Regions from separate parts of the Castellaniella sp. UC4447_H14 genome, predicted to be linked through region 1. Evidence: riboswitches for the same ligand, from Rfam matches in the RefSeq annotation. Region 1 holds a riboswitch; each other region holds the start of a gene.

The links. A riboswitch is a leader RNA that binds a small molecule or an ion and turns the genes downstream of it on or off. The one in region 1 is predicted to bind thiamine pyrophosphate.
Region 2: another riboswitch for thiamine pyrophosphate. It lies ahead of thiM (hydroxyethylthiazole kinase); the one in region 1 lies ahead of ACVCMJ_RS14785 (TorF family putative porin).
Region 3: another riboswitch for thiamine pyrophosphate. It lies ahead of ACVCMJ_RS08130 (sodium:solute symporter family transporter); the one in region 1 lies ahead of ACVCMJ_RS14785 (TorF family putative porin).
Region 4: another riboswitch for thiamine pyrophosphate. It lies ahead of ACVCMJ_RS04515 (purine-cytosine permease family protein); the one in region 1 lies ahead of ACVCMJ_RS14785 (TorF family putative porin).

Annotation. Positions count from the first base shown of each region.
Region 1 covers NZ_CM129666.1:3,065,417-3,073,130, forward strand. Annotated here, with positions in the region: gene ACVCMJ_RS14755 (magnesium transporter) at 1-1,122, shown strand, start outside; gene ACVCMJ_RS14760 (CynX/NimT family MFS transporter) at 1,167-2,378, shown strand; gene ACVCMJ_RS14765 (permease) at 2,444-3,568, opposite strand; gene ACVCMJ_RS14770 (hypothetical protein) at 3,725-4,177, shown strand; gene ACVCMJ_RS14775 (DUF1328 domain-containing protein) at 4,396-4,557, shown strand; gene ACVCMJ_RS14780 (BON domain-containing protein) at 4,634-4,954, shown strand; TPP riboswitch at 5,039-5,131, shown strand; gene ACVCMJ_RS14785 (TorF family putative porin) at 5,122-5,802, shown strand; gene ACVCMJ_RS14790 (MipA/OmpV family protein) at 5,811-6,617, opposite strand; gene ACVCMJ_RS14795 (metallophosphoesterase family protein) at 6,761-7,714, shown strand, end outside.
Region 2 covers NZ_CM129666.1:2,218,854-2,226,567, forward strand. Annotated here, with positions in the region: gene ACVCMJ_RS10690 (TRAP transporter substrate-binding protein) at 1-463, opposite strand, end outside; gene ACVCMJ_RS10695 (aldehyde dehydrogenase family protein) at 818-2,266, shown strand; gene ACVCMJ_RS10700 (SDR family oxidoreductase) at 2,285-3,043, shown strand; TPP riboswitch at 3,157-3,290, shown strand; gene thiM (hydroxyethylthiazole kinase) at 3,278-4,135, shown strand; gene ACVCMJ_RS10710 (LysR family transcriptional regulator) at 4,140-5,054, shown strand; gene ACVCMJ_RS10715 (tartrate dehydrogenase) at 5,228-6,259, opposite strand; gene ACVCMJ_RS10720 (mandelate racemase/muconate lactonizing enzyme family protein) at 6,310-7,470, opposite strand; gene ilvB (biosynthetic-type acetolactate synthase large subunit) at 7,543-7,714, opposite strand, start outside.
Region 3 covers NZ_CM129666.1:1,688,816-1,696,529, forward strand. Annotated here, with positions in the region: gene ACVCMJ_RS08105 (ABC transporter ATP-binding protein) at 1-664, opposite strand, end outside; gene ACVCMJ_RS08110 (ABC transporter ATP-binding protein) at 657-1,394, opposite strand; gene ACVCMJ_RS08115 (branched-chain amino acid ABC transporter permease) at 1,391-2,359, opposite strand; gene ACVCMJ_RS08120 (branched-chain amino acid ABC transporter permease) at 2,363-3,253, opposite strand; gene ACVCMJ_RS08125 (ABC transporter substrate-binding protein) at 3,337-4,560, opposite strand; gene ACVCMJ_RS08130 (sodium:solute symporter family transporter) at 4,676-6,127, opposite strand; TPP riboswitch at 6,184-6,291, opposite strand; TPP riboswitch at 6,356-6,454, shown strand; gene ACVCMJ_RS08135 (3-oxoacyl-ACP reductase) at 6,500-7,282, shown strand; gene ACVCMJ_RS08140 (LLM class flavin-dependent oxidoreductase) at 7,297-7,714, shown strand, end outside.
Region 4 covers NZ_CM129666.1:920,220-927,933, forward strand. Annotated here, with positions in the region: gene ACVCMJ_RS04505 (TM2 domain-containing protein) at 1-175, shown strand, start outside; gene ACVCMJ_RS04510 (lipoyl protein ligase domain-containing protein) at 183-914, shown strand; TPP riboswitch at 1,046-1,138, shown strand; gene ACVCMJ_RS04515 (purine-cytosine permease family protein) at 1,190-2,473, shown strand; gene ACVCMJ_RS04520 (ABC transporter substrate-binding protein) at 2,475-3,650, opposite strand; gene ACVCMJ_RS04525 (ABC transporter ATP-binding protein/permease) at 3,908-5,695, shown strand; gene ACVCMJ_RS04530 (SirB2 family protein) at 5,708-6,085, shown strand; gene ACVCMJ_RS04535 (LysR substrate-binding domain-containing protein) at 6,090-6,989, shown strand; gene ACVCMJ_RS04540 (DUF3734 domain-containing protein) at 6,976-7,714, shown strand, end outside.

The sequences.
Region 1 (7,714 bases):
GGCTTCATTGATCAGCTGCCGAGCCGGGACGCCGCCGTGCTTCTGTCGGATCAATCGAAGCGGGCCATCGAAGAGAGTACCAATGCCGGCCTCATCGGGGCCGATGTCGTGCGCGAGGCGGCCCAGCAGCAGTGCTATCCCGAAGGAACCGTCGGCCGCATGATGACGCAGCATTTCGTGCGGCTGGATCCAGCCATGACCCTGCGCCAGGCGCTGGCTCAGGTGCCGCGCAGCGACCCCAAGAAGGAGCTGCCCAACGACATGCAGGTGGTGCGGCAGGAAGAGGTCTCGGGCCGCACACGAGAACGCTTGTTGGGAGTCATCTCGATTCGCGACGCATTGATGCAGCCCGGGGACCGTTTGGTCGCCGACGCCATGGAAGAACAGGTCGTCTGCGTTTCGGTCGACACCGAGAGCACTTCGGCGGCCCGCTTGTTGTCCAAGCACAAATTTCTTTCGCTGCCCGTGACCGACAGGGACGGTTTCCTGGTGGGCGTGGTCCCTCAGGAGGACCTGATGCAGGTCACGATCGCCAAGCTGTATGAACGGTATTGGGGAGCCGTGGGTACCGACGCGGCGGCGATGGAAGCCATGTCGCCGGTGCAGGCGGCAAAAACGCGCCTGCCCTGGCTGTTTGGCACGATGGTGATCGAAATGGCCGCCGCTTTGCTGATTGATCAGTTCGATGCGATTCTCAAGCAGGTGATCCTCCTGGCGGCCTTCATGCCGGTCATTTCCGCCGTATCGGGGAATGTCGGGCTGCAGGCCACTGCCATCACCGTGCGCAAGATCGACATGGGGACCACGAGCACCAGGGCCGCGATGGCGACGGTGGTCAAGGAGGTGCTCACCACGGTGATGATGGCCGTCGCCTGCGGCGCCGTGTTGGGCACCATCGGCGGCTTCTGGTCGACGCATTTCATGTTCGGGGTGGTCATCGGCGTGGCGTTGACCTGCTCGATGGTGACCGCTGCGTTCATGGGAACCTTGTTCCCCATCATTTCCAAGAGGATGGGCTTTGACCCCGCGACCACAGCGGGCCCGTTCGAAACCGCGTTCCAGGACGTCATCGGGTTCGGGGTGTTTCTCGGGATGGCCACGCTGCTTTCCGCCCATCTCTGACACGGCGTTCGGTAGAATGAGGCCCTTTTCTTTCGAGCGCGCTCATGTCCGGATCCGAATCGCGGGTGGCACCTTCCACGACGGCACGTCGTGGCCTGTTCTGGCTGGCCATCATCCTGATGCTGGTGGCCTTGAACCTGCGGATGATCTTCCCCACCCTGTCCGTGCTGCTGCCCGAGATCATTCAGCAGACCGGGATATCATCCGCCACGGCCGGTTATTTGACGACCTTGCCGGTCTTGTGTCTGGGGGCTTTCGCGCCGTTTGCGCCACCGTTTGCCCAGCGGTTTGGCATCGAACGTACCGTACTGGGAGCGCTGTTGCTGCTGGCCGTCGGAACGGCGCTGCGGGCCTGGCCGGGTTTGCCCGGCCTTTTTTTGGGATCGGCGCTGGCGGGTGCTTGCATCGCGGTGACCAACGTGCTGCTGCCCGCCTTGGTCAAGCGCGATTTTTCCCGGCACGTTGCGCTCATGACGGCGCTGTACACCGTTGCGCTCAATGGCGGGGCGGCCTTGGCGGCAGCGGTGACGCTGCCGCTGGCCTATCATTTTGGCGATTCCTGGCGGGTGGGCGTCGCCGTCTGGGCGTTGCCGCCACTCGCCGTGGCCGCGGTCTGGGGCCTGCGGATCCGGCACCGTCCGGCGGCTTCCGGTCCCAAGCGTTCAGCGGGCGACATGCGGCGTCTTTGGCACAGCCCGCTGGCTTGGCAGGTCACGCTGTTCATGGGGCTGCAGTCTTCACTGGCCTATAGTGTATCGGGCTGGCTGGCGCCGATTCTGCGTGAGCGCGGCCTGGATGGGACGCAGGCGGGCCTGGTCACGTCGGTGTGCATTTTCATGAATGTTCTCGGCAGCCTGCTCCTGCCGTCGCTGATCGCCCGCTTCCATGACCAGCGCCTGCTCAGCGTAGGCCTCAGCCTGGTGGCCGGCTTGTCGCTTGTGGGCGTGTTGTTCGCGCCGCTGGGCACTGTCTGGCTCTGGGCGGTGGTGCAGGGAATCGCCCAAGGGGGCTTCTTTGCCATGGCTCTCACGCTCATCGTGCTGCGCTCTCCCGATTCCCATGTCGCGGCCCATCTATCCAGCATGGCCCAGACGGTGGGTTACCTGGTGGCCTCCGGGGCGCCTCTGCTGATTGGCCTCATCAAGAGCTGGACGGGGCATTTCGGCGCATCCGGGTGGCTCTTCGCGGCGGTTGCCGTGGGGGGATGCCTGAGCGGCCTGGGCGCTGGCCGGGCCCTGCACGTCAAGGCCGGCTGATCCGATTCGGGGCACCCAAGGCGGGACGCTGCCGGGGCGCCATCCTCCCGGTCGTGCTCCTGTTCTCAGAACCCGAGTCCGATGGCCAGAATGCCCGCCAGCAGACCCATCGCCAGCACACCGGCGACCAGAATCGCCAACTCTCGAGACCGGAATGAGCGGGCCACCATGAAAAGCGACGGCAGGCTGACGGGGGGCAGCGTCACGAGCAGGGCAGCGGCCGGTCCTGCGGCCACGCCGAGCGAAAGTAGCCCCTGGACAATGGGGACCTCGCCGGCGGTGGGGATGACGAACAGCAGTCCCGCGACAGCGGCGGCCGCGATCCATAGCGCGCTGTTGTCCATGCCCCCGTCCATCACCGGGAAAAGCCAGGCGCGGGCGGCGCCCAGCAGCAATACCAACACGAGGTATTCCGGCAGCAGGCGCAGCGCCATGCCCGTGAAGGCCCGGGCCCAGCGCCGCAGGGCGCGGGCGGCATCCAGCGCCGGCCGGACTGTCGCCGAAGAGCAGGGGGGCTCGTCGGACATGGCAGGGAGGGTTCCGTCTGTCCGGCCCGTATGGTTGAGCAGCCATCCCAGTCCGACTACCATGACGAGCCCCACGACGAGCCTGAGCCCGACCCAGTGCCATCCCAGCACGAACCCCATGAACACGAGTGTGGCGGGATTCAGCATGGTATTGCCCAGCCAGTAGGCCGCTGTGCTCCCCGGGGCCGCGCGGCAATCCCGCAATCCGTTCACGACCGGCGCCGAGCAGCAGGTGCACATCATGCTGGGGATGGACAGCAGGGTGCCCGCCAGAATGCTGCCGGTGCCCGAGCCGCCGAGCCAGCGCCGGATCCAGTCCGCAGGCAGGAGGGCCTGCATCGCGGAGCCCAGTAGCAGGCCCAGCAGCAGCGCCTTCCAGATGGCCGCCCCGTAGGACATGGCATAGCCCAGTGCGGCCTGGAAAGAAGGGGGCGGCAGTTCTCCGCCCGGTCCGGCCAGGATCGACTGGCCGATGGAATGCGTTTGGGCGGCCACGAAGGCGCGGTCGTAATAGGGCGACCATTTGACGGCGAACAGGCCGATCAGTGCGATCAGCAGAAAAACAGCAATTCCCCAAGCGGGATGCAGGGCGTGTCGAGTGCTGGCGGAATGAGTCACAACGGATTGTCTGGGGGTGGAACGCAGGCGAAATGTTAACCCCATTGTGTCCCGGCGCTACGATTGGTCATTCCTCATACCATGCGTAGCAATATCACTGTGGACGACTGCCTACACTGAATGGCCGTTTCCGCCCGTCGGTAATCGGAGGTTTCCGTGATGCGCTATCGGGCGGATGTACTGTTGGAGGTTTTGAAAAAGATGAAGAATATCCTTTTGGCGGCTCTGCTCGCCGCAGCGTCCGTGCCCGCCGTAGCCCAGGTCGGTGTGTCCATCAGCGTCGGCGAGCCCGGCTTCTATGGCCAACTCAATATCGGCGGAGCGCCTGCCCCTGAACTGATCTATCCCCAGCCCGTGGTCGTGGCCCCAGCGCCTCAGTTCGTAGGTGCCCCTCCGATCTATTTGCGCGTGCCGCCCGGCTATGCCCAACACTGGAGCAAGCACTGCGCGCGGTATGGCGCCTGCGGCCGCCCCGTTTATTTCGTGCGCGATGACTGGTACGTCAACCGTTATGTGCCGTATTACCGCGGGCACCGCGGCGAGTATGCGCGGGTCCATGAGCGCGGACCGGAGCGCGGGCACGGAGCCGAATACCGGCACGATCATGGCCACGGCCATGGCGAAAGCCACGATCACGGGCGGTACGGGCATTGAATCCGCTTATGTGATTTCGTGACATGCGTGTCAGTTGGTGTGAAAGCAGGGCGGGCGGCGGAGCTGTCGAAGGGCCGCCGTACGCCTGTGAATAGACCCGTTGAGGCATGCCAACCGGGCGCGAAATTGTTACAGCTTGAGCGACGTATCGCAGGGCGGCGATGATACCTTAAAAGCAGCCCCGGTAGCAGTAGGGATAATCACGATGAGGAGAGCCCATGCTGTACTACGCAGTAGTCTTTTTCATCATTGCACTCATCGCCGGTTTCTTCGGCTTCTTCGGTGTTGCGGGTTTGGCTGCAGAGATCGCCAAAATTCTGTTCGTCATCTTCGTCATACTGTTCATCATTTCGCTGATCTTCGGTCGGCGAAGGGGCTGACGCGCAACCGCACAGGCTGGCGGGGGTCTGCCTGCCAGTTCTGTCCAGATTCCATTTTTGAGAGGGATAAAACACTATGAAAATCGCCCGTCAAATTGCATTTTCCGTGGTCGCCGGTCTGGCAACCATCACCCTGGTCGGATGCTCGGTGGCCAACAAGCAGGAATCCGTTGGCGAATATGTGGATGGTTCCGTCGTGACCGCGCAGGTCAAAGCCAAACTCGCGAACGATCCCGATACTTCGGCGTTGGACATCAATGTGAAGACCATCCAGGGCGGCATCGTCCAATTGTCGGGCTTTGCCAAGTCCCAGCACGAGAAGAACCGTGCCGCCGAACTGGCACGCACCGTGAAGGGCGTGACTGAGGTGCGCAACAACATCACCGTGGTGCCTTGAGCGCCGGCGTCCTCGGCTTCGTCCGACCCTACCCCCGCGTCCGCGGGGGTTTTTTTGCACTACAATCCGTCCCGCTTCACTTCCGAAGCATGCTAGGGGTGCCGCATCAGCGGCTGAGATAGTCCCTTGGAACCTGATTGAGATCATCCTCGCGCAGGAAAGCATTCATGAAAGCACATACACTCGGCATTCTCATGCTGGGCAGCTTGGCCTTTGGCGCCAATACGGTTGCTCACGCGGACACTTCCTTCAATCTTTCCACTGTCTCGCTCTACAAGAGCAGGGGCGTGGACCAGGACGGGCGCGACAAGGCATTCCGGCCGGCCGTGCAGGGCGGCGTGGATTATGCGTCTTCCAGCGGCCTTTACGTCGGCAACTGGAACTCCACGGGTCACTTTGGCGACGCCCGCGTAGAGATGGACCTCTACGGTGGCTACAAGGCACAGATCAACAAGGACTTCGGGCTGGACGTGGGCTACATCCACTACCTCTACCCGAACGAACGCTCCTGGAACGATGGCGAAGCCTATGTCGGCCTCAGCTACCGTCAGCTCACCTTCAAGGCCTATCGCGGCATGCTCGCCAATGTGAACGAAGGCAACCTGTACTACCAGCTCGCATATTCATATCCGCTCACAGGGGCCGTGAGTCTGAATCTGGGGCTAGGCTACCTGGACTACCAGACAGAAGGCCTGAGCAACAAGACTGACTACAGCGCGGGTCTGAGCTATGCGTTTGCGAAGCACCTCACCGTCTCCGGTACGGTCGCCGGTGCCAATCACCGCGATCAGGTGGACGATGGATCGCGGGATACGCGCTTCATCGTAGGGCTGGGCGCCACGTTCTAGGCTCCCGGTCAGAACGCGTAGCTGCCTCCGATCGAAGACCGCATCTGCGTCTTTTGCTGGACGAGGGGGCTGTTGGCCGCCTCGCCCACGATCCGGCTGGTGCCAATGGAGCCAGTCAGGTTGAGGCGGTCGGTGACCGCATACTTCGCCCCGACGCGCAGCGATACGTCCTTGATCCCCGACGACGGCGCGTAAGCATCCACGCCGGAGTTCGCTGAGGCATCGGGGGACACTCCGAAGTAGCTGTCCATGTACTTCTGGTTGGCCCAACTGGTCGCCACGCTGGGGGTCAGCGTGAGCGCGGCGGTGGCGGCATAGGGATAGGACAGGCGGGCGTTGAGCAGCATCCCTCTGTCCTGGTGCGTTACAGCCTGGGTGGCCGACAGCTTCAGCACATACTCGGCCAGCCGCGTGGAGACAAACGCATGGGCCCCCACCGCGTCCGGCAGACCGCCGACGCCGTGGGGCATATCGTCCTGGTCGTAGCCCCACATGATGTTGGCTCCGACGCCCAAGGTCAGATTCGGGGTCTGGACCAGGTTCAGCCCCACGCCATCTCCGGTACTGTCATAGAAACCATCGCCGGTACGCGCGAAAAAGCGCCCCGACTGCGCATTGATGGCCGGAAATGGACGCGCCCTGTAGTCCCGCGCACCCTCATAGCTCGGCAGCACCGTCATCCCTCCTCCCAGCGCGATCTGGTCCGGGCCCTCGGCGCTTGCGGCGCCTGGAACAGCCAGGCCGGCCGCCAACAACGCGCAGGCCAGCAAAGTGGAACAGAGCCCCGTGCGGGCTGGGGCGGCAGGACGGCGCATGGAGAGGCCTCCGTGACATAGGTAAGGTTGTGTGACCGCATCCTAGTCCTCCCGGTTTCCGCCCGTCAAGCGCGGCATGCGCCCGTGCTCGGGCCTGCGGCGGCCATCGCGACCTTTTGCGGTCTCCACACTAAAATAGGTTGATGACAGTCAGGATCCTGCACACCGCCGATTGGCAGATGGGGCGCCAGTACGGGCGCTTTGCCCCCGAAGACGCCGTGGTCTTGGCCGAAGCTCGCTTTTCGACGGTAGAGCGCATTGCATCACTTGCGGTAGCGGAGGAGGCTGACGCGGTGCTGGTGGCCGGCGACGTATTCGATGCGCAGACCGTATCGGACCGCACCATTCGGCGGGTATTCAACGCCTTGCAGGGATTCGCCGGCCCCTGGATTCTGATCCCCGGCAATCATGACGCAGCGCTGGCCGAGAGTGTCTGGACGCAGGCGGCGCGCCTGGGCGCGATCCCGGCCAATGCGCATGTATTGCTGGAACCCGGCGTGTACGAATTCGCGGATTTGGGGTTCTCCGTCCTGGCGGCGCCGCTGACGCAGCGCCAGACGCATCTGGATCTGACCGACTGGTTCGATGCCAAGGAGACGGCGCCGGGCCTGCTGCGCATCGGCTTGGCGCATGGCAGTGTCCAAGGCATCCTGGCCGAAGACATTGATTCGTCCAACCCGATCGCGGCGGACCGCGCCGAGCGAGCGCGGCTGGACTATCTGGCGCTGGGCGACTGGCACGGCCTCAAGCAGATCAATGACCGGGTCTGGTATAGCGGCACCCCCGAATACGAGCGATTCAAGGACAACGGCGCAGGGCAGGTGCTGATGGTGGAACTGTCCGCTCCGGGGGAGCCGCCTGCGGTGACGCCGCACGCCGTCACGCAATACCGCTGGCTGTCCTGGCGGGAAGAGGTGTCCGTATCATCCAATCTGGAGCCTTTGCTGCAGCGCCTGTCGCACCTTGAACCCGATGTGGTGCTGGAGTTGACGGTATCGGGGCAGATTGATCTGGACGGAGATTCCCGGCTGCAGCAGGCGCTGTCGATCGCACAGGGCCAATGCCGCAGCGTCCAGTGTGACCGGGGTGCGCTCCGG
Region 2 (7,714 bases), 850 kb from region 1:
CATTGTTGGTCAGATGGCGGAAGCCCTGCTCGCCCCAGGCCAGTGCCACCAGGCCGCGCTTGGGAAACTGCGCCAGCATGTCCTGGCCGATCTTGCCGTCCAGCACCTTGCGCGCATGCGCGAGGTCGCGAAACAGGAACGGGATGTCGAACACCCCAGTCTGCGGTACGAAATTCAGCGTCGCACCGGTGGAAACGATCGCCATGTCGATGGTGCCCAGCTGGAGGCCTTCGATGACCTCGCGCTCGCCGCCGAGCTGGCTGTTCGGAAACTGCTGGATCTTGAAGGCGGGGTCGCTGGCCGCCAGCGACTTGGCAAACGCCGCCGCCGCAACGCCATAGTGCGATGTCTCCGACAAGGCATAAGCCATCTTCAGCGTGGTCTGCGCCAGAACGGGCGTCGCCGCCGCGCCCACCAAGGCGGCGGCCGCCAGCCAACGAATCAATCCCGTTCCCCTTGCCATTTCGCAGTCTCCTTGTGACCTTTATAGCTTCCCGCTATGACGCGCGCCTGTTGAATCGACCAGGACGGTGCGCAAAAAGTTCGGAATATTCAAACACGATACGCGCCGCCCCGCAACGCGGAAAGCGGCGCAAATAGCCATCCGAGCCGGCCTTATAGGGTAATTCCGCATTGCAGCATGCGTGTTGCGAAAGCCACCCTTCGACACGGACGCTACACTAGTGTGCCGTCCGGTTTGCCGGTGCGCGCGAATGCGCCCGACGGCACACTAGAATAGCGGGGTTCCCTCCACTCTCTACGCACATCACGCAACCCTGAGCCGCAGAATCTCAGCCGCCTGATCCGGAACCGCCCCATGCCCGCCCATCATTTCATCGACAACACCCCCGTCCCGGCTTCCGACGGCCGGACGATTTCCGTGATCGATCCGGCCGACGGGCAGCCTTTCGACGAGCTGGCGCGCGGCTCGGCCGATGACGTGCATCGCGCCGTCGGGGCCGCACAGGCCGCCATGGGCCCGCACCTCAATGGCCCCTGGGCCGTGACCTCCGCCCGGGACCGGGGCCGTCTCCTGGCACGCTGGTGCCAGGCCGTCTTGCAGCACGCCGACACACTGGCAGAACTGGAGGGCCGCGACACCGGCAAGGCGCCGTCCACGTCCCGCAACGATGTCCTGGCGCTGGCGCGCTACCTCGAATACTACGCCGGGGCCTGCGACAAGCTGCACGGCGAAACCCTGCCCTACGAAACAGGTTACACGGTACTCACGATCCGCGAGCCGCACGGCGTCACCGGCCACATCATCCCGTGGAACTACCCCATGCAGATCTTCGGGCGCAGCGTGGGGGCGGCGCTTGCCGCCGGCAACGCCTGTGTCGTCAAGCCGGCCGAGGACGCCAGCCTCTCCACGCTGTACCTGGCCGAGCTGGCCGCGCAGGTCGGCTTCCCCGCCGGCGTATTGAACGTCGTCACGGGGTACGGCCACGAGGCCGGCGCGGCGCTGACGGCGCATCCGGGCATCGCGCACATTTCCTTTACGGGATCCACGGTCACGGGCCAACGGGTCGCCGAAGCCGCCGCCCGCCGCCACTGCCCGGTGACACTGGAACTCGGCGGGAAGTCGCCGCAGATCGTGTTCGAGGACGCTGACCTGGACGAGGCGCTCCCGGTCATCGTGAACGCGATCATCCAGAACAGCGGCCAGACCTGCTCGGCCGGCAGCCGCCTGCTCGTCCAGGAAAGCATCTACGAAACGTTCATTGCACGGATTGCGGAACGCTTCCGCGAGCTGCGCGCCGGCCCTCCTTCCCGTCATCCGGACCTGGGCCCGCTGGTGAACCGGAAACAGTTCGAGCGCGTTCGCCAGATGCTGAACGTGGCGCGCGAGGAGCGCCTGACGGAGGCCGCGCGCGGGCGCATCATGGAGGGGGCGCCGCCCACCGGCTACTACCAGGAAGCCGTGCTCTTTCGCGATGTACCGGCCGATAGCGCGCTGGCCCGCCAGGAGATCTTCGGTCCCGTGCTGGTCGCGCAGCCTTTTCGTGACGAGGCGCACGCGCTGGATCTGGCCAACGGCACCGAATACGGCCTGGTCGCAGGCGTCTGGACCCGCGATGGCGCGCGCCAGCTCAGGCTCGCCCGCCAGCTTCGCTGCGGCCAGGTCTTCGTGAACAATTACGGTGCCGGCGGCGGGGTGGAACTGCCTTTTGGCGGCGTCAAATCCAGCGGGTACGGAAGGGAAAAAGGCTTCGAAGCACTGCTTGGCTTCACCGTACTGAAAACCGTGGCGATCCACCACGGCTGAGACACTAGAGGAGGAAGCATGCGTCTACAGGACAAAGTCGCCATCGTGACAGGTGCCGGTTCGGGATTTGGCCGGGGCATTGCCGCAACATTCGCACGCGAAGGCGCCCGCGTCGTGGTGGCCGACATCAACGAAGCGGCCGGCCAGGAAACCGTGGCCCGCATCCAGGCCGCCGGCGGACGGGCCCATTTCGTCGCCGTCGACGTCGCGAACGCCGCGAGCATGGACGGGCTGCGCGACCAGACGCTGGCGCACTATTCCGCCCTGCACATCGTCGTCAACAACGCCGGCACCACGCACCGCAACCGCCCCATGCTGGAAGTCAGCGAGGCCGAATTCGACCGCATCTACGCGATCAACGTAAAAAGCATCTTCCTGAGCGCGCAAAGCTTCGTGCCGCATTTCCGGCGGCAGGGCGGCGGGGTCTTCGTCAACATCGCCTCCACCGCCGCGATCCGGCCGCGCCCCGGCCTGACCTGGTACAACGGCACCAAGGGCGCCGTGGTCACCACCAGCAAATCGATGGCGGCCGAGCTGGGCCCCGACCGCATCCGCGTCAACTGCGTGAATCCGGTGATCGGAGCCACCGGCCTGCTGGCGGACTTCATGGGACAGCCCGACACCCCCGAGAATCGCGCCACGTTCGTGGCCGGCATCCCGCTGGGACGCTTCTCCACGCCGGACGACGTGGCCAACGCCTGCCTGTACCTGGCTTCCGACGAGGCCACGTTCATCACGGGCGTTTGCCTGGAAGTGGACGGCGGCCGCTGCGTGTAGCCGGCCGTCCTTACCTGTCAAAACATAGACCGTCGCGCGAAAAAACCGGACTTCGCCTGCGTCGGGGTTCCGAGACCATGCGGGACGGCAGATCCGCGAATCTGCTAAAGTGCTCCCATGACATGGGGTGCTCCCTGCTCTTCCACCAACGGCCACATGGCCGGACAGCGATGACAGTGCGCTGAGAACAGACCCATCGAACCTGATCTGGTTAGCGCTAGCGTAGGAATTGTCATGGCTCTGGATTTGCCTGCTCTGCACGCGCGGCTGCGCGCCGCTGCGCCTCTCATTCAGAACATCACCAACACGGTCGTCCAGCAATTCAGCGCCAACGTGCTGCTGGCCGTTGGCGCCGCACCTGCGATGCTGGACCACGAGGCCGACGCCGGTCAGTTCGCCCGGCTGGCGGACGGCATCCTGATCAATTTAGGCACCGCCACGAGCCACCAGTTGCTCGCGGCCGACGCGGCCGTTCGTGTCGCCCGTCAACTCGGCAAACCCTGGGTGCTGGACCCCGTCAGCGTGGGCGTTATCGATTTTCGGACGACGCGCATCCAGCAAGCGGCCGAATGCCATCCCAGCGTGATCCGCGGCAATGCCTCGGAGATCGCCGCCCTGGCCGGCCAAGGCGCCGGCGGGCGCGGCGTGGACGCGACCGACGAGGTCGACGCGGTACTGGTCGCGGCAATGAGCCTCGCCCAATCCACGGGAGCGGTGGTGGCCGTCTCGGGCGCGCGCGATGCCATCGTCGAAGTCTCCGGCAGTACCGTGCGCCTGGCCCGCGTGGGTGGCGGCCACCCGCTCATGCCGCGCGTCATCGGCACTGGCTGTTCGCTGGGTTCGCTGACGGCGGCCTACCTGGCGGCCCAGCGGGCCGCAGACGGAACCCGGCTGGCCAGCGATTTCGAGGCCACGATCGCCGCGCACGCCCATTTCAAGCTCGCGGGCGAAGCAGCGGGCAAGATCGCCGCGGGTCCCGCCAGTTTTGCCGTGGGCTTCGTGGACGCGCTTTATGCCCTGCAATCCATCGACCTGACGCAAGCCGACGTGCATCTCGAGATCCGCGAGATGCCCGAGACCTGCGGCCTCTAGCACGATGCAGGACCCGATCCAGGCGGCCGACTTCACCTTCTTCTCGACGCTGGCCTCGGCCGGCAACCTGAGTGCGGCCGCACGCGAACTGGGCCTGACGCCGGCTGCCGTGAGCAAGCGGCTGTCCGCGATGGAGCGGCGCCTCGCGATCCCTCTCATCCGGCGGACCACGCGGCGCATGATGCTCACCCCGGAAGGCGAGGTCTACCTGGAACACGCCCGCCGCATCCTGGACGAAATCGACACACTGGGCGAACTGCTGGGCGGCGCGCGCAAACGCCCGACGGGGCTGCTGCGCGTCAATGCCACTCTCGGATTCGGCCGAAGCCATGTCGCGCCCATCATTTCGCAGTTCGTGTCGGCCTACCCCGGGGTTTCAGTGCGGCTCCAGTTGTCCGTGACGCCCCCGCCCCTGACCGACGATGCGTTCGACGTGTGCATCCGCTTCGGGGAGCCACCGGACGCCCGGGTGGTGGCCCGTCTATTGGTGGCCAACCGCCGCCTGCTGTGCGCCTCGCCCGGGTACCTGAAGCGGCACGGGGTGCCGCTCGTCCCCCATGACCTCATCCGCCACAACTGCATCGGAATCCGTCAGGGCGACCAGGCATACGGCGTGTGGCGTCTCTCCAGCGGGCGGGAAGCCACCCGCAAGACCGAGACGGTCCGCATCCACGGAAACCTCGCCACCAACGACGGGGAGATCGCCGTCAAATGGGCGCTGGACGGCCACGGCATCCTGATGCGGGCCGAGTGGGACATCCGGGAATACCTGGCCGACGGCCGCCTGCAAACCGTCTTGCCGAACTACACGACCCCCGACGCGGACATCTACGCGATCTACGCCCAGCGGTACAAGCTGTCCACGCGTGTGCGGACTTTCGTCGATTTCCTGGCGGCTGCGCTGAACCGCCTCGATTGACGCGCCGGCGGCCAGTGTCCCATTCGGTCAATCCTGATGTTTGAATTCGGCGCCTGCGCCACCCATACTGCCTTGCACATCCTCGTGATAGCCCTTGCCATCACTGCGGTTCGCGCCTTGTCTGGATGGCGCATGCATCCGAATTCAAGGACACAAACCGACCGAACGGGACACTAGGCCGCCGCAACCAGATCCGCGATCGCCTGGCCCATGATCTGGGTGCTGGCCTTCCCGCCCAGGTCGGGCGTGCGGGGACCGTGTTCCAGCACCTGTTCGATGGCTGACATCAGCGTATCATGCGCCGCCCGGCACCCCTCATCGGTGCTGCCCAGGAAGTCCAGCATCATGGCAGCCGACCAGATCATCCCCACCGGATTTGCGATGTTCTGACCGTAAATGTCGGGGGCCGACCCATGCACGGGTTCAAACAACGACGGATAGCGCCGTTCGGGATTGAGGTTGGCCGACGGTGCAATGCCGATCGTGCCCGTACAGGCGGGCCCTAGATCAGACAAGATGTCGCCGAAAAGATTGGACGCCACCACTACGTCGAAGCGTTGCGGCTGCAGGACGAACCGGGCACACAATATGTCGATATGGTGCTTGTCCCAGGTCACGCCCGGATATTGGGTCGCCATGGCCGCGAGGCGCTCGTCCCAGTAGGGCATGCTGATCGCAATGCCATTGGATTTCGTGGCTGCGGTAAGGTGCCGCCGCGGACGCTGGGCCGCCAGATCGAACGCGAATTTCAGCACCCGATCGACCCCGTGGCGAGAAAAGACCGACTCCTGGATGACGACCTCACGGTCGGTGCCTTCGTAGATGCGGCCCCCGAGATTCGTGTACTCCCCTTCGGTGTTTTCGCGCACCACCAGGAAATCGATCTCGCCGGGCTTGCGGCCGGCGAGCGGCGCGGGCACTCCGGCCATCTGGCGGACCGGGCGCAGGTTGATGTATTGATCGAAGCCGCGGCGAAACTTCAGCAACGATCCCCACAAGGACACGTGGTCGGGCACCACCTCCGGCCAGCCGACTGCCCCGAACAGGATCGCATCGAACCCCCGGAGGCGCTCGAACCAGTCGTCAGGGAGCATCGTCCCGTGCTGCTGCCAGAACTCCGCGCAGGCCCAATCGAAAGGCTCGAACTGCAGCAACAACCCGTACCGCTGGCGCAGGGCTTCCAGAACCCGCAGCGCCTCCGGCATGACTTCACGCCCGATCCCGTCTCCGGGGATGACTGCAATACGATGTGTTTTCACTTCAGGGCCTGCATTTCAGCATAGAGATCGGACTTGCCTTCGAACCCGATTCCGGGGATGTCAGGCATGATGATATGCCCATCGGAGACTTTCACGCCATCGGGAAACCCGCCGTAGGGCTGGAAAAGATCAGGGTACGATTCGTTTCCTCCCAAGCCCAGTCCCGCGGCAATATTGAGCGACATCTGGTGGCCCCCGTGCGGAATGCAGCGGTCCCAGGACCAGCCATGGCTTTTCACCACGTCCAGCGTGCGCAGATACTCGACCAGCCCGTAGCTGAGCGCGCAATCGAATTGGAGGAAATCGCGGTCGGGCCGCATGCCCCCATAGCGCAGAAGATTGTCGGCGTCCTGATGGCTGAACAGGTTCTCGCCCGTTGCCATGGGCCGTTCGTAGAACTGCCCCAGAACGGCCTGCAGCCGATAATCCAGGGGGTCCCCCGGCTCCTCATACCAGAAAAGCGGGTAGTCGCTCAACATGCGCGCGTACTCAATGGCCGACTCGAGATCGAACCGGCCGTTGGCGTCCACCGCCAGCCGCGCCTCGGTGCCGACTTCGTCCAGAACCGCCTCGATGCGCCGACGGTCGTCCTCGATCGGCGCCCCGCCGATTTTCATTTTCACGACGTTGTATCCGCGATCCACATAGCGGCGCATCTCGGCCCGCAAGGCGCCAAGATCCTTGCCGGGATAGTAGTATCCGCCGGCCGCGTAGACGAAAACCTTGGGATTGGGCTGCACGCCGTGACGCTGGGCCAGCAGACGGAACAACGGCTTTCCCGCAATCTTGGCCACCGCGTCCCAGACCGCCATGTCCAGTGTTCCCACCGCCACCGATCGCTCGCCGTGGCCGCCCGGCTTCTCGTTCGACATCAGGGCGCCGGAGACACGCACGGGGTCCAGGTTGTCGCCAGCGTCGTCCATCAGGGAAGCCGGATCGGCTTCCAGCAGGCGTGGGGCGAAGCGCTCCCGGATCAGGCCGCCCTGGCCGTAGCGACCGTTCGAATTGAATCCGTAGCCGATGACGGGCTCACCGTCCCGCACCACATCGGTCACTACCGCCACCAGGCTGGTCGTCATCCGGGAGAAGTCGATGTAGGCGTTACGAATGGGCGAAGCGATCCGCTTGGTCACCTCTCGCACGTCAACAATGCGAATGGCCATGAAAAGTCCTCGAGTCAGACATACAGAAAACCAGGGGGCACACGCTGCTCGCCCGGGCGCGGAAAGTCACTCTTCCACGTACCACGTGTCTTCGGACAGCATGACTTGCTGATGCCCGCAGCCGGCGGGCATCATGGGAAAACAGTTCTGCAGCGGCACCACGGCGACGTCCAGGAAATACGGCCCATCGTGGGCCAGACAAGCGGCCAGCGCGGCGTCCAGGTCACGAGGATGTTCG
Region 3 (7,714 bases), 1.4 Mb from region 1:
TGCCCATGCCGGCTGCGGCAAATTGTCGCACCCAATCAAAGGTCTCGGCCGCCACCTTGGGGGCGAGCCCGATGCTGGGTTCATCGATCAGGCATACGCGCGGCCGGACCATATAGGCCTTGGCGAATTCGAGCGACTTCTGCTGACCACCCGAGAGGTCCCCCGCCTGAGTCCGCAATTTCTGTCGCAGCATGGGGAACCGGTTCAGAGTATCGTCCAGCCTCCGCGCGATGAGCGTCACGCCGAATTGCCTCCTGCGCCCCTCGAGCGGCAAACGCAGGTTTTCCTCGACGGACAGGAATGGAAACAGGCTGGATTCCTGCGGGATGTACCACATGCCGCGGTCAATGAGCGTATGGGGCTCCGCTCCGGAAATATCCCGCCCTTCGAGCCGTATGGATCCCGACTTGGGCTTCAGGAAGCCGAAAATCGTTTTGAAGAGAGTGGATTTACCGGCGCCATTCAGCCCGATGAGGCCGCTGATGCGCCCCGGGTACACGGTGAGCGAAACATCGCGCAGGACATCGATGTCGCTCATGTAGCCGGAGGTCACCTGCGCCATTTCCAGGATCGGTCCCGCCCCGGCCGCGGCTGTGGGCGCCGGGCGGTGGGCATCGCCTTCGGCACGGGGGATGCCGGCACCTTCCAGAGGCGTATCAGGCATGTCGCACCTCGTGTTCAGCATCGCCCCCGCCCAGATAGGCTTCCATGACGGCAGCCGACTGCAGCACTTCGTGCGTCTCGCCTTCGGCCAGCACCTTGCCGGCATTCATGCAGACGGAGCGCGGGCACAGATCGACGATGGTGGGCATGTCGTGGCTGACCAGGACGAAGGTCTGGCCTGCGGCGTTGCGCTTGCGGATGAAGCGGGCCATGGTCTGGCGCATGACCGGATGGACGGCGGCGAAAGGCTCATCCAGCAGAGCAAGACGCGGGGTCACCATGAAGCAGGTGCCGAACTCCAGCAGCTTGCGTTGGCCCCCCGAAAGCTGTCCGGCATCCAGATACATGACGCGCGTCAGTTCCAGTTCTTCGAGCAGTTCGGCGGCCCGCTCGTGGGCGGCGGCGTCGTCCAGTCCCATCGCGATGCCACACACCACCAGATTGTCAAAGGCGCACATCCGGTTGAAAACCCGGGTCATCTGGAACATGCGCAGGATGCCCAGGCGCGTGAATTCCAGCGGACCGCCATGGACCTCCCGGCCTTCGAGCCGAATGCCGCCGGCATCCGGACGCAGATGCCCCGACAGCATGTTCAGCAGGGTCGTCTTGCCCGAACCGTTGGGCCCGATCAAGCCCAGGAGTTCGCCCTGTTGCACCTCCAGGCTGACGCCATCGACGGCGCGCAGACCGCCAAAGCGCCTCTTGAGATCAGATGCGCTGAGCAGCGTCATGAAGCGGTCTCCCTGGCGGCGCGCGGACGCACGAAAACGTGCCGCACGAGTCCCCACAGGCCTTCCTGGAAGAAGCGTGCGAAGACGATGACCAGCACGGCGAAAACGATCATCTGGATGTTGCCCACGCTGCGCAGCAGCTCCGAAGCCGTATAGACCAGGAGCGCGCCGATGAGCGGGCCGACCAGCGTACCCATGCCGCCGATCATGGCCATCGCGATCACCAGTCCGGTTGACTGGATGAGGCCGAGTTCGGGGCTGACCAACTGCGCAAAGGTACCGTAGAGTCCCCCTCCGAGGCCGCAGATGGCGCAGCTGATCACGAAGGCGACCGTCTTGTAGCGCACCACGTCGATACCCCGGCTCGCCGCTCCGAGTTCATCATCGCGGATCGCCTGCAGGAAGCGGCCGAGCGGCAAGCGCAGCAGATAGTACAAAAGGACCACGACGGCGGCGAGCGCCGCCAGAAAAATGTAGTAGTAGGCGACGCGGCTTTCAACGAGGCCTGGCACGTTCAGGCCCTGGTCTCCCCGGGTGAAGTCGATCGAGTTGTAGACGACCACGCGCAGGATCTCCCCAAACGACAGCGTGGTGAGTGCCAGGTACACGCCCGAGAGGCGCAGCACGATGCGCCCCAGCGCAAGCCCGACCAGAGCGGGGATGACGATAGCCGTCGGCAACCCGATCCACAACGGGGCATGCAGGTGGTAGGCGAACAGCCCGGTGGCGTATCCGCCCAGCATGGCAAACGGCGCCGGCGCCAGCGAAAACTGGCCTGCGCAGCCGGCCAGCAGGTTCCAGCCCGACGTCACGATGGCGAAGTACATGCTGACGATGAGCACGCCCAGCCAGTAGGGCGACTGCACCCCCAGCGGAACCAGCGCCAACAGCAGCAGAATCGCCAGACTCAGGCGAATCTCGCTGCGCAGCTTGCTGGAGTGAAGATTCGAGTGCTCATGCACCATGGCTCAGACCTCCCGCGCCCGCTCGCCAAACAGCCCTTGCGGGCGGAACACCAGGATGAGAATCAGCAGAATCAAGCCATAGGCGTCGCGATAACTGTAGGACAGATAAACGGCGCCGAAGCTTTCGATGACCCCCAGCAGAAGCGCCGCGAAAATACTGCCCGGGATGGAGCCCATGCCGCCGATCACCACGATCACATAAGACTTCACGGCGGGAAAAATGCCCACGGCGGGATCCAGATTGATGACGGGCGCCAGCAAGGCCCCCGAGGTGGCCGCCAGCACGCCGGACGCAACGAAGACGAGGTTGCTGGCACGCGCCGAATTGATGCCGGCAATCGAGGCTCCGAAGCGGTTCTGCGCTACCGCCTGGATCTGCCGCCCCCAGAGCGAGTACTTGATGAACAGCGCGAGCCCCACCAGCAGCAGAATGGCCAGGCCCGAGGTGATGAGTTTCTGGCCGCTCATGAGAAAGGGCCCGATGGCGACACGCTGGGCATCCCACAGTGCCGGCCCGAGCATCGGGTACGGTCCGACGATGCGGTTGACCAGATTGATGAGCAACAGCGACAGGCCGAAGGTGACGACCACGGCGTATTCGTCTTTCATGAAGCGCCACGAGCCGTAGCCGGAGTACATCGGCCGCATGAGCAGCCGCTCCGTGGCCCAGCCGATGAAGGCGCCTGCGACGGCTGCGACGGGCAAGGCAAGCCAGGGCGACACGCCCAGCCCCACGGCAATGAGCGTATAGGTGTAGGCCCCGATCATGTAGAACTCGCCATGGGCGAAATTCACGATTTTCAGGATGCCGAAGATCATGGTCAATCCGACCGCCATGAGCGCGTAATACAGGCCGGTGATCAGCCCGGTGACGAGTAGGTCTAGCTGCAGCACGATAGGCGTCCTTTTCTCCGGCCCGGACGGCCGGGGACCGGGTGCATCGGCTCGCCCGCGAGGGGGCGGCCGGTGTCACGAGCTTAGTTGGCGGGCTGCTGGAGCTTGCTCACGTCGATCGGCTGGCCGGGCGCCTGGACGAGCACCGTTTTGGCAAGCGGCTGGTCGACAGCCGTGATCTGGTAGGTCACGTAGGGAATGTCCACCCATTGCTGGAAGGTGATCCCGGGTTTTTCGGAGAACTTGAATTCCCCGCGCACGCCCTTGAAAGTCCCGGTCTGCAGCGCCTTGATGATGGCCGCGTGATCGGTGGACTTGGCCATCTCGATGGCCTGTGCGATCACAAGGATCGAATCCGCCGCCTGGAAGGTCAGGCGGTTGGGCCCATGCTTGAACTGGTCTTCGTAGGCTTTGGCCACGTCCTTGCCGATTTGCGGCATGGGCATGCCGGGGTGGTACAGCCCGAAGGAGATCATGTATTTCCCGGCGTCCTTTACGTTCTGCCAGAAGTCGGGATAGTCGGAGATGCCCCCGCCGTCATAGAACCAGGTCTTCTTGCTGGGAGCAACCCCCTGCTGGTAGAGCTGGTTCATCATGATGTAGGCCGCCGGCGGCAAGGCCATGTTGGCGACCATATCCGGAGGATCGGCGCGCAACGCGAGGACGGTGGGCGTGAAATCCTTGCTGGCGCGGTCCAGCGTCAGGTACTTGTATTTGATGTTGGGAGAATGTTCTGCCAGCAGCTTGCCCAGCACCTTGGCCTGTCCGATCCCGTAGTCGGTGTTTTCAGCCAGGGCGACCACGCTCTTGACCTTCATGGCCGCAATGGTTTCGGCCATGGCGGTTGCAACGTGCGTGTTGTAATTGGCCGGATTGAAGACCTCCGGGTAGCCCTTGGTACGGATGTCGTCGGACCAGCAGTTGGTGTCGATGTAGGGAACCTTGTAGCGGTGCACGACTTCGATTTCAGCCAGACATACCGAACTCTGGTGCCCGCCTGCTATCGCCACGACCTTGTTCGTGGTGATGAGCTTTTCAACGGCGGCGCGTCCCTTTTCGGGGATGCCCTGATCGTCCTCGTAAAGAAGCTTCAGGGGACGGCCCAGAACGCCGCCCTTGTCGTTGATCATCTTGGCCATGATGTCAAGACCGTGCTTGACTTCCGTGCCCTGGACCACCGAACCGGGGGGCGATTGAGTGAGGCTCACACCGATCAGAATCGGATCCTGACTCGCTGCGTGGCCGACGCCGGAGAAGCCCAGCATGGCCGCCGCCGCGGTCGCCAAAACGAAGCGTAGCTGTCTCATCGAAATCCTCCTGGGGAAATCGGCCGGGAAATTATTGTGTATGTCCGGTCCGACTGGACATGCTAGTCTTGCGCTATTTCCCCGTCAATACATAGGGTTATGGGTGGAACGCCCACTATGCCCCGTTATCGTCAAGCAATCGCACCGACGCGCCCAGCGTGGCGAAATCGAACTCCCGCATCGAGCGGCGCAGCGGACGCATGATCAGGATCACGACGACTGGCACCAATGCCGCCGCCAGGAACGACTCCAGCAGATGCTCGGGCTTGGCGCCGGGCAGCGGGAACAGGGACAGGCCGGCGACCAGACCACAAAGGGTGCCAGCCATGGCGGCGAAGCCGTCATGACGCTTGCTGAACAGGCCGTAGAAAACGGGAAAAGCCGCTGCGGAACACAGCAGGTCGGCCAACAGGAACAGGTAAAGCACGCTGAACCCCTGCGCCGCGACCACCACGACGGGAATCGCCAGCACGAAGATCAACCCCCGCGCCAGGCGCATCATGGTGGCACTGCCCGCACCGGGCAGCAACCTGCCCAGGTCAACGGCAATGAGACTGGAGACGGCGCTGATGGCGGTGTCTGAACTGCTCATCACCAACCCGAGGCCCAGGGGGATCAAGAGCAGCGCAAGCCACAACGAGGCGTGCGGAATCAGTACGCTGAACAAGGCCACGGAACTGTCCCCGCCCGGCGCCAGGCCGATGAAGGCCAGTCCGAACAGGCCCATCAGGAAGATGAACGGCCCGACCATCAAGCCGCCCAGCAGGAAGCCGGTGCGCATGGTGCGCGAGTCGCGCGCGGCGTAGATTCGCTGCCAGTTGCCCTGGTGAAACAGGCCGGTCAGAAGGATGGCCACGAAAAAGGTGAAGCCGGCCTTCACCCCCGCCGGATCGCTCAGGTCCAGCAGCCGCGGGGCCCGGGCGCGCAATCCCTCGATCGTGGGCAGCGCCCCGCCCGCCGTGTACCAGCCCAATGCGACCAGGAACAGCAGCAGCGGCACGATGACGATCATATGCACCCGGTCGGTGAAAATCGACGCGCGCAGGCCGCCGTAAGAAGTGTATATGAGAGTGGCGCCGACGACGACGATGGCCGTGGCCCAGATGGGAACCGGCGCGAGTAGCCGAACCAGCTTGCCCACGGCGGTGACCTCGGCCGACATGGCGATGAACAGATAGAACACCATGATGAGCAGCGCCAGGCCGTACATGGGCCGGCCATAGCGGGCAATGAGGAATTCGGTCAGGGTGTGGCCGTTGGGGATCAGTTCGCGCATACGCCGCCCCAGCGGGATCATGGCAATGCGCGGCGACATGGCGCCCAGCGCGTACCCAATGATGGCCGCCAGCCCGCCCCACGTTGCGGCCTGTGCGGGGGCGAACAAAATCCACGCCCCCAAGGTCGAAGCCATCAGGGTCAAGATGGTGGCAACGGCGCTCTGGCTGTTGCGGGCCGTGATGTAGTCTTCCAGGCCTTTCTTGAAGCGCCGGGTATACAGAATGCCCGCGGCGGCATAGCCGAACGCACAAAGAAGCAGCCAGGAAATGGCCGTTGAAGTGCTGAGCATGGCAAAAGTCCTTCCCATCAGTGAATTGGCGGGAAGAACGCGCCCAAGGGCGCTCGCGCATGACGCGATTCCTTCCCTTCGCCGGCATTACCCGGATCAGGTTCTAAGGGTCAGCGCGGAATTGGCGCAATCTCAGCTCGCTATGAGCTCCCCCAGGACTGGCGTAAGACTAAAAGAGCCGGGCCCGACTGTCAACGACGTTCGCCGAGTCTGTGTGGTAAATTGCGCAATAGCGACACGGGGTGTCCCGACGACGTCGGGGCTGAGACGACACCCGTAGAACCTGATTCAGTTCATACTGGCGGAGGGATGTTCGCGACGGGGCACATCGTGCCCGCGGTTCGGCCTTTCGCCTGCCCTGCGAGAGACATCATGCCCGGACCCAAACAAGCTCTACCCCTGAACGAACAAACAGTCCTCGTCACCGGAGGCGCGCGTGGCTTGGGCGCGCACATCGTACAGGCTTTCCAGCGCGAAGGTGCGCGCGTGATCGTCAATTATTTCCGTAGTGCCGACGCAGCCGCCGCGCTGGCCGCGCAGGCTCCCGACCGCACACTCGCCGTCCAGGCCGACGTGCGCGATGCGGGCGCCGTGCAGGCCATGGTCGGCCAGGCGAGCCGGCGTTTCGGAACGCCGATCAGCACCGTCGTCAACAATGCCCTGCCCGATTTCCAGTTCAACGGCGACCAGCGCCCGCACGCCGACACGCTGTCGTGGGAAAACCTCAGCCAGCAGATGGAAGGCACCCTGCGCGGCGCCCTGAACACCGTCCAGGCGGTGCTGCCCGGCATGCGCGCCGCGGGCTTTGGCCGGGTGATCAACGTGGGCACCAACCTTTTTCAGAATCCGGTCGTACCCTATCACGACTACACAGCGGCCAAAGCGGCGCTGCTGGCCTTCACGCGCACGCTGTCGCACGACCTGGGGCCAGACGGCATCACCGTCAACATGGTCTCGGGCGGCCTGCTGCGCACGACCGACGCGTCCGCCGCCACGCCCGAGGCCGTGTTCGAACTCATCGCTGGCAGCACGCCCCTGCGGCGCGTCACCACCCCGACGGAATTCGCCGACGCGCTGCTGTTCTTCGCATCGCCCTGGTCGCGTTCCGTCACGGGACAGAACCTGGTGGTCGACGGCGGCCTGGTGCACAACTGAGCCGCAAGAGCACCATGCTGCACCTTAATCTCTTCATATTCGGCTGCGGACATCATCGGGCGGCCTGGCGCCATCCTGCCTCGGCTGTGGAACGCCTGGGCGACATCGGCTACTACGAAGAACTGGCACGCATCGCAGAACGCGGCAAGCTGGACGCGATCTTCTTCGCCGACGGCGCCTCGGTCAGCCACATCGAGGACGGACCGCGCTGGTATCTTGAGCCGCTGACCATGCTGGCGGCAATCAGCCGCGCAACCGAGCGCATCGGCCTGATCAGCACGGTTTCGAGCACCTTCTATACGCCGTTCCACGCGGCACGCCTGGTCGCTTCGCTGGACCATATCTCGGGCGGGCGCATGGGCTGGAACGTGGTGACGTCGATGTTCGACGCGGAGGCGCGCAATCACGGCTACGAAGCCATGCCCGATCACG
Region 4 (7,714 bases), 1.1 Mb from region 1:
GTTCCTCGGCTGGCTCGGGGTACACCGATTCTATCTGGGCCAGGTCGGCTGGGGAGTCGTGCTGCTGGTGATCGCCTGGATCTTCCTGCCGCTCGCCGCCGTGATCGGGCTGATCGACGCGATCCGCTACCTGTTCATGGACGAAGAAACGTTCGCCGCCACACAGCTTTCCTGATGCGGCGATGGTGACTGCAGAGTCCTGCTCCTACCGCGTCGTTGAATCCCCCGCCGGCCCGGCACGTGGCCCGCTGGCCGATGAGAAGCTGCTGCCGCTGGCCGTCGACGGCGCCGCCGCCTGCATGTGGCAAGCGCCACAAGGGCTGGTCGTGCCACGCACCTATGCAGCGCACCCCGGCTTCGACGCCATCCGGTCCGAGCTGGCCGGCCAGGGCTGGCCCGTCCACGTGCGCCAGTCGGGCGGCGGCGTCGTTCCCCAAGGAACCGGCATTCTGAACATCAGCCTCGCTCAGCGCTTCACCGGTCGCCCGATGGATCATGCCGACGCCTTCTACCGGCATCTCTGCGCCCTGCTCCAGATCAGCCTGCTCACTTTCGGAATCGAAGCGCGCGCTCAGGCCGTGGAGGGTTCGTTTTGCGACGGCCGCTACAACCTGGCCGCCGGCTCTCCGGCCCGCAAGGTCGTGGGCACGGCACAGTTGTGGCGTCACATCCCGGGCCACGACTTCACGCATCAGGTCGCGATCGTGCATGCGATGGTGCTCGCCCAGTGCGATACCGACGAGGCCACCGCGCGGGCCAACCAACTCGAGGCGGCCCTGGGCTCGGGCCGGCGCTACCAGCCGGAAAGCGTAGCGTCGCTGGACCACTGGCTGCCCGACTCCCGCCGCCCCGGATTCTGCTCAGCCCTGGAAGATGAACTGCTGGATCAGCTCCGCACCTGGCCGACGCTGTGACATGTCCGCGGCCAGACGTCCGGCCTTGCGCCGGGCGCAATGCGCCGACGTGGCGCGTCCATGCCACAACGTGCTTGCCGCGCTTGCCGCAGTGCGGAGACACTCCTAAAATCACCGAAGATTTACCATACGAGCATCGCTAGGGGTGCCGCTCGCGCGGCTGAGACAGTCCCTTCGAACCTGATTGAGATCATCCTCGCGCAGGAAAGCAGCTCGCCATGGCGACGCTTGCCGTCGCCGCGCGCCTGCTTCCTGGCTTTTCCGACAGGCGCACCATGAGTCCGTCCGCTTCAATTCCATCATCCGACACCATCCCGGCCGCCGAGCGCGTCTTTGGCTGGCGCGAACACATGTCCCTCTGGTTCAGCCTTGGTGTGGGCCTGCTCGTCATGCAGGTCGGCGCCTACCTGGTACCGGCACTGGGCACGCGCGAGGCGCTATGGGCCGTCGTCGCAGGGTCCATCGTCGGAGCCGGACTGCTCGCCTGGGTTGCCCGCATCGGATGCGAAAGCGGGTTGTCGAGCGCCGGGCTGATCCACGCGGTCTACGGGCGGCGATTCGCCCACCTGCCGGTCCTGCTCAACGTCATCCAACTGGTCGGCTGGGCTACCTTTGAACTGGTCGTGATGCGCGACGGGACACGCGCCATCAGCCGCCGGGCCTTCGGCATGGATCCAGGCCTGATTCTGCCCACCCTGCTGTGGGGCCTGATCGTCATGGCGCTGCTGCGGGGATCCATGGTGACGCTGGTACGACGCATTGTCAGCCGCGTGGGGCTGCCGCTGGTCATCCTGTCCCTGCTGTGGCTCTCCGCACAATTTGCCCTGAAGCTCGACGCCCAGGGACTGCACACCCTATGGCAGCGCGCCGGGGACGGGAGCATGAATACCTTCCAGGCACTGGACCTGGTGATTGCCATGCCGGTCTCATGGCTTCCGCTGGTAGCGGATTACGCCCGACACGGCAAGAGCGCGAGCGGCGCACTGGGCGGCACCTGGCTGGGTTATGCCATTGCCAACATCTGGTGCTACGCCCTGGGGGTGCTGGTCGTCACCGTAACGGGACCGAACGTGGACATGGTGAGCGCCCTGCTGCTGGCGCAGGGGGGCCTGATCGCGCTGGGCCTGATCCTGGTCGATGAGCTGGACAACACCTACGGCGACCTGTATTCCGGATCCGTCTGCACCCAGAGCCTGTTCGCGTCGATCAGCGTGCGGACCTGGAGCACAATTCTGGCCGCCGTGTCCATCGTTTGCGCGATGGTGCTGCCCATGCACAGCCTGGAGCCGTTCCTGCTGACGCTGAGTTCGGTCTTCGTGCCGCTTTTCGGCGTGATCCTGGGGCGCCTGGGCACGCATTCTGCCTATCTGTCCGGTACTCCTCGGGCGATCCACACCGCTCCGGCCGTGATCTGGGCGCTGGGCATTGCGTGCTATCAGGGGTTGGCCCTATGGGCCCCGCAATACGGCAGCGCCCTGCCCACCCTGCTGCTGACCTTTGTCCTGGGAGCGGCGAGCGCGCGCGTGGGCGCGCGCGCCACCCAGGCCGCACCGCAATGATTCAACCCTTCTCGGGGTCCTTCACCGCCTCGTAGGTGTGGAACTCGACGTTCTGCAGGACGCCATTGACCCGCTCCACGCGACGGATGTAGACGTTCTGGACGATGTCGCGGGTTTTGGGATCGATCAAAACGGGCCCCCGCGGGCTCATCCACTTCATGCCCTTGACGGCCGACATGAAGGCGTCCCCGCTGGCATCGCCGTTGGTTTTTTTCAGGGCCTCGTAGATCAGATTCATGCCATCGTATCCGGCCACCGAGATCATGTTCGGGCGCACCCCCGGATACGCCTTCATATAAGCGGCGACATACGCCTTGTTTTCCGGCGAGTCGTGCGACTGCGCGTAATAGTACGAGGTGATGATCCCCAGCGCGCTGTCGCCGATGGCATCGATCATGTCCTCGGTCGTGATGTCGCCTGTCGCCAGCAACTTGATTCCCGTCTTGTCCAGGCCGCGCTCCTTGTAGCCTTTGGCGAAGGAAATCCCCTGATCACCGTTGGGGATGAACAGGAACAGGGCATCCGGCTTGGCGTCCTTGATTTTCTGCAGGAACGGCGCGAAGTCCGGGCTGGTCAGCGGCGTGTGCAATTCGCCGACGATCTCGCCGCCGGCCTCCGTAAAGGTCTTCTTGAACTGCTTGGCGGCATCATGGCCGGGGCCGTAGTCCGCGACGATGACGTAGACCTTCCTGACGCCGTTTTCCTTGGCCCAGGTGGCCATGGGCGCGGCAACCTGCGGCAGCGTCGTCGAGGTCCGCGTGATGTAGTCGGACTTGGTAGTAATGGCGGAGGTGGCCGCGTTCATCACGACCATGGGCGTGTGGGTCTCCTGGGCCAGCGGTGCCGTCGCAAACGCGCCGGGCGTCAGGCCGAAGCCCGCCAGCACGTCGACCTTGTCATTGATGAGCAGGCCTTGGGCCTCACGCTTGGTGATGGTGGGATTGACGCCGGTATCGTCCTTGACGATCAGCACGACCTTGCGTCCCGCCACCGTATCGCCATGCTGCTGAACGTACAGCTTCACGCCGTTCATCATCTGCTGGCCGGTCGTGGCAAAGGGCCCCGAGAGCGGAACGACGAGCCCGATCTTCAGGTCCTTGGCCTGCGCCAGGCCGGGCGCTACCGCCGCGAAACATACGGCGGCAAGCGCCATTTTCAGCTTCAACATCCGAATCATGTGTAGTCTCCTCTGGGATCCTCTATCCCACCGACTGACTGTAACCCGGGCCGCGCACTGGGAACTGCCGGCGTTCCCGCCGCTGGCCCTGAAAGACCCTAGGAGAATCCCTGACTCAGCGCCTCTGGGCATCGATGGGAAAGTGCGTCAAATCGGAGCGCGGCCGGGCCAAACCTTCCCCACCATGTCGCATCCAACCTACAATGCCTTCGCCCCTGGCTGCATCTGGAACGAACCCTCAAGGAAATCCGATACCCATGGAATGGAAAGTCGCGCTGGCCGAAAGCGGTATGTGGCTCGTCAAAGCCTATGTCCTGACACTTCTGGTCGGGGTCTTCGCCACCTGGGGCCTGGTGCGATTTACACGATGGGGCAATCAGTTCTGGCAATTGACGGCCGCCTATTTTTCTCCGCGCCGAAGCTGGAAGCCGATCGCGGGGCTGGCCTTGATCCTGCTGCTGACGCTGGCCGCCGTGCGCGTGGATGTGCTGTTTTCCAACTGGTACAACACCATGTACAGCGCACTCCAGAAGATGGACGAGGCTGGCTTCTGGGCCGCCATGCTGCTGTTTGCGATCCTCGCCACGGTGCATGTCGTGCGCTCGCTGTTCGACTTCTACGTGGAGCAGGCTTTCGTGGTCCATTGGCGCGAATGGCTGAACGAACGCATGCTTGTGCGCTGGATGGAGCGCCAGGCCTATTACCGTTCCCTGTCGCTCAGCCACCTCGCCGACAACCCGGACCAGCGGATCCAGCAGGACATCACCAATTTTGCGCAGACGTCCATGACGCTGGCTGTGGGGCTCATCAATTCGCTGGTGTCGACCATCGCATTCACCGCGATCCTCTGGAGCCTGTCCGGCCCCATGACGGTACTCGGGTACGAGATTCCGCGGGCCATGGTATTCCTGGTCTTCATCTACGTCTTCATCGCCACCATCCTGGCGATCTGGATCGGGAAGCCACTGATCCTGCTTAACTTCCTGAATGAAAAACTGAACGCCGATTATCGTTATGCGCTGGTCCGCGTGCGCGAATACGCCGAGAGCATTGCCTTCTACCGCGGAGAGCGGGTCGAAGGCAGCACGCTTCGCGGAGTGTTCCGGCAGGTCATCGGCAATGCCTGGGCCATCATCTACCGGTCGCTGAAATTCCTGGGATTCAATTTCGTCGTCACCCAGACGGCGGTCGTCTTCCCTTTCATCATCCAGGCGGCGCGCTTCTTCACCAAGCAGATCAGCCTGGGCGACCTGATCCAGACCGCACAGGCTTTCGGGCAGTTGCAGACCAACCTGTCGTTCTTCCGCAATATTTACGACAGCTTCGCCACCTATCGTGCCACCCTGGACCGCTTGACCGGATTTGATGCGACCATCGATGCCGCCCGGGCCATGACGCTGCCGCCATCGCGCCAGGACGGCCAGCGGCTCGCGCTGCTGGGTGTCACCGTCCGTCGGCCGGATGGCGAGGCGCTGCTGAAAGACGTCAACCTGGAAGTCGCCAGCGAACAGCCTTTGCTGGTACGCGGCCCGTCGGGCTCCGGCAAGACGACACTGCTGCGCATGATCGCGGGGATCTGGCCCTATGGATCGGGGGAAATCGTGCGGCCTCAGACCGCTTCGCTATTCCTCGCGCAGAAACCTTATCTGCCGCTGGGGACGTTGCGGCAGGCACTTCACTATCCGCTGCCGGTGGATCCCGTCACCGCCGAGAACGACCCCAAGGTCCTGGAGCTGGTGCAGCTCGGGCATCTGTGCGACCAGCTGGACTCGCACGATGACTGGAGCCGCATCCTGTCGCTGGGGGAACAGCAGCGTCTGGCCTTCGGGCGGCTGCTCATCGCACATCCCAGCGCAGCCTTCCTGGACGAGGCGACATCCGCCATGGACGAGGGTCTGGAAGACGCCATGTACCGTCTGCTGCGTGACCGTTTGCCCCAGGCCCGCATCGTCAGCGTGGGACACCGCAGCTCGCTGCGCCGCCACCACGGCGTGGAACTGGTCCTGAAAGGCACCGACGGCGGCTGGTCGCTGTCTCCCATCTAGGAGTCCACGGACATGGAATACTATCTCCCCGTCAAGAACCTGCACATGGCCGCCGTCGGTCTGAGCATCGTCTTCTTCGTCATCCGGGCCTACTGGTCCGTCACGGGATCGGCGCTGCTGCAGCGGCGTCCGGTGCGCATCGTGCCTCACGTCGTCGACAGTGTGCTGCTCGTGTGCGGGGTGATCCTGGCGGTCAGGATAGGCCCCGCGCAGCCCTGGATCCTGACCAAAATCGTTCTGCTCGTCGCCTACATCGGCGTGGGCACCATCGCGATCAAGCGCGGGCGCACGCGGACCACCCGGCTGGTCGCCGCGGTGGCCGCCGTCGCCATCTTCTTCTACATCGTGGGCGTGGCTGTCCGTCACGACCCGGCCTCATGGTTCGCGTGATGCCATGATCGGCATCAGCGTCCGTCAGCTCGAGGTCTTCATCGCCGTCGCCACGCTGGGCAGCGTACGGCGCGCATCCGACGACCTGCACCTGACCCAGCCGGCCGTGAGCATGGCGCTGGGGGAGCTGGAGCGCCACCTGGGCACGCCGCTGTTCGACCGCATCCGGGGCCGCCTGCACCTGAACCCGCGGGGCCTCGAGCAGCTGGTTCAGGCGCGCGAGATCCTGGAGCGCCTGCAGGACATGCAACGCCGCCACGCTGACCGACGGGGAGCCCTGACGGGCGAACTGCGCATCGGCGCGAGCAATACGGTGGGGAACTATCTGGTGGGGGAACTTCTCGGACCGGTCGTGGCCCAACACCCCATGATCGCCCTGCACCTGGCCGTGGACAACACGCGCCACATCACGCAACGCCTGCTGGATCGCGAAATCGATCTTGCTTGCGTCGAAGGCCCGGTGCACCATGCGCAGCTGGAAACGCTCACCTGGCGCAACGACGCTCTGGTGGTCTGCGCGGCCCCGACCAACCCCCTGGCACTGAAGGCACGGCTGACCCCGGAAGACTTCGCCGATACCCATTGGATCCTGCGCGAGCGCGGCTCGGCGACCCGCAGCCAGACGGAACAGATGCTGACTTCTCTTCCACCGGGCCGCATCCTGCTGGAACTGGGCCAGATCGAAGCCATCAAGCAGGCCGTCATCGCCGGCCTGGGCATCGCATGCCTGCCCGCGGCAGCGACGGTGGACGCCGTGGCCACGGGCCGCCTGCGCGTCCTGCGCACGCCCTTTCTGCATCTCGAGCGCCGTCTCTCCCTGGTTCTGCACCGCAGTCGTTATCGCGGTACGCTCATCGAAGCCTTCCTGCAATCCCTGGAGATTTCGCCTCATGCCCAAGACTGAACACCGCATCGCCACCGCCGTACAGGCCTACGAAGTCCGTGCGCTGGTACTTCAGGGCGGAGGCGCGTTGGGGGCCTATCAGGCAGGAGTGTTCGAAGGTCTGACCGAGGCGGGCATCGCGCTCACCGATCTGGCGGGGATCTCGATCGGGGCGCTGAACCTGGCCATCATCGCCGGCAATCCTCCTGGGAAACGCGTGGAACGCCTGCACGAGTTCTGGGACCTTATCTGTCAGCCCTATTTTGGCCAGAGCGCCAACCCGCTGATCGAGGACACCCTGTTCCATACGAGCGACCTGGCGCGCCAGACCCTGGGCGCACTGTACGCAAGCAGTGCACTGATGATCGGCCAGAAGGGGTTCTTCCGCCCACGCTTTCCGCCCGCGTTCCTGTCCGGCACCCTGGATCCCGTCTGTGTCGGCCATTACGACACCCAGCCGCTCAAGGCCACGCTGGAGACGCTATGCGATTTCGACCGCATCAATGACGCGAAAAAACTGCACGTTTCAATAGGCGCCGTCAACGTACGCACGGGGAACTTCACCTACTTCGACAACCGGCGCATACGGCTGCAGCCGGAGCACTTCATGGCATCGGGGGCGCTGCCGCCCGCCTTCCCGGCCATTGAAATCGAGGGTGAATACTACTGGGACGGCGGCCTGGTTTCGAACACGCCGCTGGCGCAAGTCCTGCAACAGCGCCCCGAGCGGGACACGCTGGTCTTCC